One region of the Rhizobium sp. 01T444 genome, then DNA from elsewhere that is predicted to be linked to it. Evidence: predicted binding sites of a transcription regulator. Region 1 holds the regulator's gene; the other holds the start of a gene.
The links. The regulator PhoB, encoded in region 1, activates phosphate uptake and scavenging genes when phosphate is short. The targets are predictions, from matches to a motif close to TGTCATNNANCTGTCAT.
Positions count from the first base shown of each region.

Region 1 (4,193 bases):
CCGGCTAAGAAAACCAGGCCCGAAAAATCAAAAATGCCGCCTTGCGGCGGCAGGAAGCACTATTTACTTTTCGCACTGCAATGTCAACAAAACTGAGGATTTAGCACATGCGTCAAGCCTCAAATCAGACTTGCAGGTCTATCAACAGCTAATGTTGCAGAAATGACTCTCCGGGGAAGCAAGTTGGGGAAAACCCCGAATTCGGATTCATCGGATTCACGCGACTCTTGTCACAGAGTCAGGCTCACACTAGGTTAAAGTTCAATTACTAGACTGCATGCGGCGGAACTAGTCACCAAAATTGATCAGGCGTTTCTTGCTTCGGAGACTTCCGAGGCAACGGTGAGGGATTCTGCCATCACCAACGCGAAAGGTGGAGACAGGGCAATGAACTGGACAGACGAGCGTGTCGAGAAGCTCAAGAAGCTTTGGTCAGAGGGGCTGAGCGCCAGCCAGATCGCTGCGCAGCTTGGCGGAGTGAGTAGAAACGCTGTTATCGGCAAGGTTCACCGGCTCAGTCTTCCCGGCCGCGCCAAGGCCGGCGGCACGGCAACCGCTGCGCGCGCAACGAAGCGCAATACGTCGGCTCCGCGCGCCCCGAACTATGCGTCTCGCATCACCACCCGCACCGTTACCCGCCAGCAGGGCGCAACGATGCTGAAGGAAGAGATCGAGATCGAAACGGTCGAGGAAATGGAATACGTGCCGGCCAAGAATGTGGTCGTGCCGATTTCACGCCGCCTTGGCCTGACGGAACTGACGGAGCGCACCTGCAAGTGGCCGGTCGGCGATCCGCTGAAGGACGACTTCTACTTCTGCGGCTGCGACTCCCCGGATTCCTCGCCCTATTGCAACTATCACCAGCGCCTCGCCTACCAGCCGGTCAGCGAACGCCGCAAGGCTGTCCGGGTCGCCTGACCCGCGATCTTCCAACAGACGCAACGTGCCATCACCCCTCCTCGCCTATGCGCGGAGGGGTGATTTTTTTAGCCGGCACAGGAGGACTGGAAAACCGCTCCTGACCACGACTATCTGCCGGAGGCCGATCTCTGCCGGTCGTTCACCATGCCTGACAATGCGAAGTTACGTGGCCAACACCACCGATGTGTTTCAGCCCCAGGCTGGCATGGAACGGTGGTCATGGCGCTGTAACGCGATTTTCTGATGCAGATGCGGTATTCTCGTGGAGTAGCACGGCGCAAACAGTCGGTCAGGGGTGCCAATGGAGATCGATCCAAAGCGGATGACAATGGGGTTCGTCGGGACGGGCACGATTACCGAGGCCGTCGTCACCGGATTGGGCAAGACAGCGTTTCGCGACACACCGATCGTGCTGTCACCGCGCAGCGCAAGCGTCGCCGCCCGCCTTGCGGCGGCAAACCGGAATGTGTCGATCGCTTTGGGGAACCAGGATGTTCTCGACCGATCCGATCTCGTATTTGTGGCGGTGAGGCCGCAAATTGCCGAGGAGGTCATCCGCTCGCTCCGATTTCGGCCGGGCCACCATGTCATCAGCTTCGTCGCGGCCACGCCAATGGATCAACTGCTGGCGTGGATCGATCAGCCAGTTCGCCTGAGCCTGGCAATTCCACTTCCGTTCATCGCAGATCTTCAGGGCGCGACTGCGATCTACCCGCCCGACGAGGTTTCCCACGCCCTCTTTTCGGCGCTCGGAACGGCGATCCAGGTTGAAAACAGACCTGAGTTCGAACTTCTCGCGGTGGCGAGCTGCCTGATGGCCACCTATTTCGGCATCCTGGACGCGACGTCGACCTGGCTGCAGAGCCAAGGGCTTTCGAGAACGGCTGGCGACGCCTACCTCCGTCAATTGTTTTCCGGCCTCGCCCATGCTGCCCGTTCGAAACCTGTCGCGAGTTTTGATGAACTCATCGGCGAGCATTCGACCAAGGGCGGATTGAATGAACAGGTGCTCGAAGACTTTCGCGATTTCGGTGGCGCTGTGGCTCTGCAAAAGGCTCTTGATCGAGTTCTTGCACGCATTCGTCTGTAGAAAGCAAACCCTCTTGAAGTTCGCTTTCGGCGCCTAGTGTCGGCTTCCAGAAGAAGCTGTGCTTCGCCGAGACAGGTCGCTTCAAGCTCGACGGACAGGGCGGGCCTACCCATCGCTGTTTCTTCAGAAGGACACCAGATAAGCAAACGGGCCGCCCGGCAAGCGAGCGACCCGTCTGGACCTCCGATCACTCGGATCAGGCTTCCATGGAATATCCCGCGCCGCGGACGGTGCGGATGACATCCTGCATGTTGGAGAAGTTCAGCGCCTTACGCAGGCGCCCGACATGGACGTCGACGGTACGTTCGTCCACGTAGATATCGTGGCCCCAGACGCCATCCAGAAGCTGCGAGCGGGAGAAGACCCTGCCCGGCGACGACATCAGGAATTCGAGCAGGCGGAATTCGGTCGGGCCGAGGCGCACTTCGCGGCTCTTGCGATGAACGCGATGGGTTTCGCGATCGAGCTCGATATCACCACACTTCAGAACGGTGGAGAGAACCTCCGGACGGGCGCGTCGCAGCATCGCCTTGACGCGGGCAACGAGTTCCGGCGTGGAGAAGGGCTTGACGACATAGTCGTCCGCGCCGGTCGAGAGACCGCGAACGCGTTCGCTCTCTTCGCCGCGTGCCGTCAGCATGATGATCGGCAGGCGCTCGGTCTCCGGCCGCATGCGCAGCCGGCGGCAGAGTTCGATGCCGGAAACGCCCGGCAGCATCCAGTCAAGGATGAGCAGGTCCGGCGTGCGCTCCTGAAGCCGGATTTCGGCCTCGTCGCCACGGAGGATCGTATCCACCTCGAAACCTTCAGCCTCGAGGTTGTAGCGGAGAAGCACACTCAGCGCCTCTTCATCTTCAACAACTGCAACTCTTGGGATCATGCGTGTCAGTCTCCTAATGCATGATCCTTAAACCGGGGGTGATTTAAGCAACGGACCATGCAGAAACTTGGAATTGGCTGCGACCTTTGCGCGCCCCAGCGCAGGGCGCGCACGCAATTGGCAGGTCCGGATTACTCCGTCACCGCACCGACGGTATTGGAGCTGTCGTCCTTCGGACGCTCACCCTCCGGCTGGGCGCCGGTTGCCATGTAATAGATCGTCTCAGCGATGTTGGTCGCATGATCGCCGATGCGCTCGATGTTCTTGGCGCAGAAGAGAAGATGCGTGCAGCTCGTGATGTTGCGCGGATCTTCCATCATGTAGGTGAGGAGTTCGCGGAACAGCGAGGTGTACATCGCGTCGATCTCGTCGTCGCGCTCGCGGATGGACTTGGCCTTGTCCGCAGAACGCGTCGTATAGACGTCGAGCACTTCCTTGAGCTGGACGAGCGCCAGTTCGGAGAGATGCTCGAGACCGCGGGCGAGCTTGCGCGGAACGCCGGTGCTCTGGACGGCGATGACGCGCTTTGCGGTGTTCTTGCCGAGGTCGCCGACACGCTCGAGGTCGGCGGCGATGCGGATCGAACCCATGATCTCGCGAAGGTCGGAGGCCATCGGCTGGCGACGGGCGATCGTGACGATCGCCTTGTCGTTGATTTCGCGTTCCGCGTGATCAAGGATCACGTCGTCGGAAATGACCTTCTGGGCGAGCGCAGTGTCGCCGTTGACCAGCGCACGGACGGCCTCGCCGACCATCTGTTCGGCAAGACCACCCATCTCGGAAATGCGCCGGGACAGGAATTTCAGATCGTCATCGTAAGCGGAAAAAATATGTGTCGATGCCATGGGGCTTTGTCCTCGAAAATCGGGAAGGCTTCACATCGCCAAAATCAGCCGAACCGGCCCATGATATAGTCCTGGGTGCGCGGATCGTCGGGATTGGTGAACATCTTGTCGGTGTCGTTTTCCTCGACCAGGTTGCCGAGGTGGAACATGGCCGTACGCTGTGATACGCGCGCGGCCTGCTGCATGGAATGCGTCACGATGACGATGGTGTAGTTTTCACGCAGCTCATGGATCAGCTCTTCGACCTTGGCAGTCGCGATCGGGTCGAGCGCCGAGCAGGGCTCGTCCATCAGGATGACTTCCGGGCTGACGGCAACGGCGCGTGCGATGCACAGACGCTGCTGCTGACCGCCGGAAAGGCCGGTGCCGGATTCATGCACGCGATCCTTGACCTCATTCCAGAGGCCGGCGCGCTGCAGGCTCGTCTCGACGATCTGGTCCAGGTCGGCCTTGGATT
Region 1 covers NZ_JBFTPD010000001.1:294,916-299,108, forward strand. Annotated here, with positions in the region: gene AC1DTN_RS01415 (GcrA family cell cycle regulator) at 388-918, shown strand; gene AC1DTN_RS01420 (pyrroline-5-carboxylate reductase) at 1,250-2,011, shown strand; gene phoB (phosphate regulon transcriptional regulator PhoB) at 2,208-2,891, opposite strand; gene phoU (phosphate signaling complex protein PhoU) at 3,023-3,736, opposite strand; gene pstB (phosphate ABC transporter ATP-binding protein PstB) at 3,781-4,193, opposite strand, start outside.

Region 2 (4,193 bases), on a different contig from region 1:
GCTGGTCGGGAATTCGGCCAGGCGAACGCCGTTTTCAATCGCCTCGTCGACATGGGAAGATGTGGCGTCGTCATGGCTCGCAACTGTGATGCCGCGTTCGGCGCAGACCTTGGAGATCGCGTCGCGATTTGGTGTCGAATTGCGATCGGACTCGGCGATGCGTCTGGCGCAGAAGCGGGCAAACTCCTCATCTGAAAGACCGCGCTTCTTCTGATAGTAAAAAATGTACTGGTCCATTGTCTGGAACTGGCGCTGGCCGGGCGCATGGTCCATCAGCGAGACGAGACGAACATAAGGGTCGTTTTCGAAATCGGCGAAGTGCTGCAGCACGTTGTCGGCCGAAACTTCGCAACGCAGATGGATGAGATGCTCGGCGCGCAGGCGCCCTTCCTTTTCGGCGGACTGAATGGCATCGGCCATCTCGCGCATTTCGCCGTGCTCGAAACCGCCGTCTTCGTCAGCACCCATGCGCAGGCAGTCGAAGACCGTGGTGATGCCCGAGGTGACGATCTGCGCGTCATGGGCCTGGATGGCCGCCGTCTTGTTCCAGCGGATGCCCGGACGCGGCGAATAGTGGCCTTCCAGATGGTCCGTGTGCAGCTCGACGAGGCCGGGGATGATGTAGTCGCCCTCAAAGTCTTCGCCGGCTACCGAATTGCCCTCCGAAATATCGGCGATCTTGCCGTCACGGATGAGAATGGAGCCCGAAAGAATATCGTCCTCGAGAACGATACGGGCGTTTGAGAGAACGGTTTCTTTGCTCATGTCAGAAAATCTTTCAGCTTTTGGCGCCAGCAAGAGGCAGCCACGTGTGGACTTTGAAAGGCGCGCCGCGCGCCTCCTCGCTAAAGACGGCAAGGCCGGAAATGCGAAGCGGCCTGCCGGTAAAAGCTGCGAAACGCTCCGTCAGGATCGCCCTCATCACTTCCGCGCGCTCTTCCGGCACCTGGCCGGTTAACGTCATGTGGAAGCCGAAGTCATCCATGACATATGGATAGCCCCAGCGCATGAGATTATTGCGCTGGCTCTCAGAGAGCCTTTCCGGTTTGCGCCTGATAATATCGGCCTCGGAGAGTGCCGCCCGGAACGGCTCGAAAGACTTTACCACCTTTGCCGCGAAATCCTGAAGTGGTTGGTGCAGCGAACCCGGCACAAGCGCGAAGAAGCGACCAAGCTGGCCGAGCACAAGCTCCGGGATTTCAAAGGCCGGCGTGTTGGCGGCGAAATCTTCGACGACCGCCATCAGGTCCTTTTCGGTCACGGAGGAGGCAAGCTCGAAGGGCGCCTTGATCGTCGCATGGAAGCCATAGCGGCGCGGATCGGCCGTCAGTTCGAATTGTTCGCCAGCCGGCAATGTCTCGTATTCGGGTGCAGGATAGGTCTCGCCGGTAAAGGCATCGCGGCCGAGCCAGACGGAGGCCGCATCCGTCAGAGGATCATCCTTGGACGGCGAAAAATAGAGAGCGTAGCGCAAGGCTTTTATCCTGGAGATCGTCCGAACGGGGAGGGCAATGTGCAGTGATTTGGCGGCGAACCGCAAGCACGCTCCGGCTAAAAGATTTCCATGACAGAATGATGATGACGGCAGGGCCGTCATCATCTTTTACTTGGGCTCAGTGACCGGCCTGGGTGCCCATCAGGCGATGGCGCAGCGCGTTCGATGCGGCGTCGAACAGGAAGACGACGATCAGGATCAGGATGACCATGTAGGCGACGTTTTCCCAGTTGGAATTGGTGCGCATGGCCTCCCAGAGCTTGAGACCGATACCGCCGGCGCCGACCGCACCGATGATCGTCGCGCCGCGCACGTTTGATTCCCACTGGTAGAGCGTCTGGCTGACGATAACAGGAACGATCTGCGGCATGATGCCGTACCGATGAACGAGCACGGTCGAGGCGCCTGTCGATTTCACGCCTTCACGCGGCTTGTTGTCGATGTTCTCAAGGCCTTCCGAATAGAGCTTTCCGAGCGTGCCGGTCTCCGTGAGGAAGATGGCGCCGGAACCGGCAAGCGGACCCGGACCGAAGGCGCGCGTCAGGAAGAGGGCCCAGATCAGCATGTCAACCGAGCGCAGGAAATCAAAGGAGCGTTTCAGAGCCTGATTGAGGAACCTGTTCGGCGTGATGTTACGCGCCGCCATGAAGGCGAGCGGGAAGGCCGCGAGCGAGCCGAGCAGCGTGCCGAGGAAGGCCATCACAATGGTCTGGAAGAGCTTGGTCCAGACGTCGCCATGCTGCCATTCGCTGTTGTTCCAGATGCTATCGAAGGCGAGTGACAGGTTCGACTGGTCGGGATGGATGCGCGGGCCGGAAACGATGAGGCTGATGACTTCGCTTGCCGGCTTGTCGAAAAAGGGCGACTGCGTGTCGAAGACAAAGTTCGCCCAGCCGATGAAGCGCTTGCGCACCTTCACGCGATCGACCGAGATGCTGACATCGCCGGCAAAGCCAAGATTGGCGAGCACGTTATCGTCATAGACCGTCATCCAGTTCGGAACCGGACCTACAACCTTCGGCGCGCCACTGGTAACGTCGACCGGCACCGTGACGCCATGGGCTGTGATCACCGTCTGGCTCTTGCTGACGGTCACCGTGCGGCCGCTGCCGCTGACGAGAACCGTGATGCTGCCATCGGCATTGGCCTTCACCCAGTCCGGATGCGGATCGTCGCCAAGCGGCGAAAAGCGCGGGTAACGTGTCTGGATGGTGCCATCATCCTCGAGACGGAATTCCGGCTGCACATCGTAGCTGATCCACTGACTCATATAGATGCCGAAGCGTTCCCAATGGGCTTCGGCGATGACTTTCGGCAGGTCGAAGAACCAGACGGCGTAGCTGCCGTAGAGGATCGTCGCGAGAACGATCAGCAGGCCACCGAAACGCTGGCGAAAGGACCGGTGGAAATATTCCGGGTAGCGCGTTTCGATCTCATGCATGCGGTTTGCGTCGATTACCGTCATGGCGGCCTCAATGTTGCAGGAGGAAGGCGTGTTCGCCGACGAGCCGGCGGCGCAGCCAGGCGGAGAACTGGTCGACCGCGACGATCGTCACGAAGAGCAACAGCACCAGCGCCACGGTCTTGGCGCCGAAGCCGCGGGAAATGGAGAGCTTGAGCTCTTCACCGATACCGCCGCCGCCGACGGCGCCGATGATGGTGGATGCGCGCACGTTGATCTCAAGGCGCAGCAGCGCYTAGGACGCATAGTTCGGCATGACCTGCGGCAGCGCGGCGAAACGCACGCGCTCTATCCAGTTCGCGCCGACGGCCCTCATGCCTTCGTCCGGTTTCATGTCGATATTCTCGGCGACTTCGTAGAAGAGCTTGCCGAGTGCGCCGATCGTATGGAGCGTGATCGCGATGATGGCGGCTACCGGACCGATCGACAGGATTGCCGAAAACAGGCCGGCAATGACGATCTCGGGAAAAGCGCGCAGAAATTCCATGAGGCGCTTGGTAAAGATGCGCAGCGGCCAGTTCTTCGTCAGATTGCGCGCTGCAAAGAAGCTGAGCGGAACCGCGAAGATGAAGGCGATGATGGTCGAGACGAGCGCGATATTGATCGTGATGATCATCAGCTCGAAATATTCGGGAATATAGAAATCACCCCAGACGTAGACGCGGCCCTTGAAGAAGTTGAATTCTTCGCCGCCCTTGTCGTTCGGGCTCGCTATGTCGAAAAGCGCGCGCCAGACGTCGGCCCAGTCCTTCGGGATCAGCCAACTCAGGAAGTCGAAAAGGTGCGGAAGGCGGTCGAAGAAGTGACCGGCATTGCTTTCGTCGGCAAAACGCACGGAGCTTACGAAGGCCGCGAACAGGATGACCAGACCGAGGATGGTGTAGAAGCGCCGCCTGGCGATCATCTTGTCCCAAGCGGTGGCGATATCCTTCGTGCTCTGCATCGGCACATGCGGTTGTGTATCGGCAATAGTCATGAGCGCCTCGCCTGGTCACAAGAAAAAGGGCGGCCGTTGCCGGCCGCCCCGTATACGAATGGCGCAATTAGCCGCCGATGGCAGCCTTACGAACTTCTACAACGGCGTRGTAGAAGTCGTGCTTGACCGGGGAGTAGCCCTTGTAGTCGCCGCCTTCGATAGCTGCGAAGCACTTGTGGTCCTTCTCCGGCAGAGCGGTGAAGAAGGTGGTGAGCTTCTTCTGCCATTCTTCGCCGAGAGCGTTGCGAACGACGAGCGGG
Region 2 covers NZ_JBFTPD010000010.1:71,436-75,628, reverse strand. Annotated here, with positions in the region: gene AC1DTN_RS15860 (alpha-D-ribose 1-methylphosphonate 5-triphosphate diphosphatase) at 1-765, opposite strand, end outside; gene AC1DTN_RS15855 (DUF1045 domain-containing protein) at 779-1,474, opposite strand; gene phnE (phosphonate ABC transporter, permease protein PhnE) at 1,614-2,960, opposite strand; gene phnE (phosphonate ABC transporter, permease protein PhnE) at 2,968-3,933, opposite strand; gene phnD (phosphonate ABC transporter substrate-binding protein) at 4,001-4,193, opposite strand, start outside.
Region 2: AC1DTN_RS15855 (DUF1045 domain-containing protein) is a predicted target of PhoB. The motif match lies at 1,565-1,581, and genes of this name have one in related genera.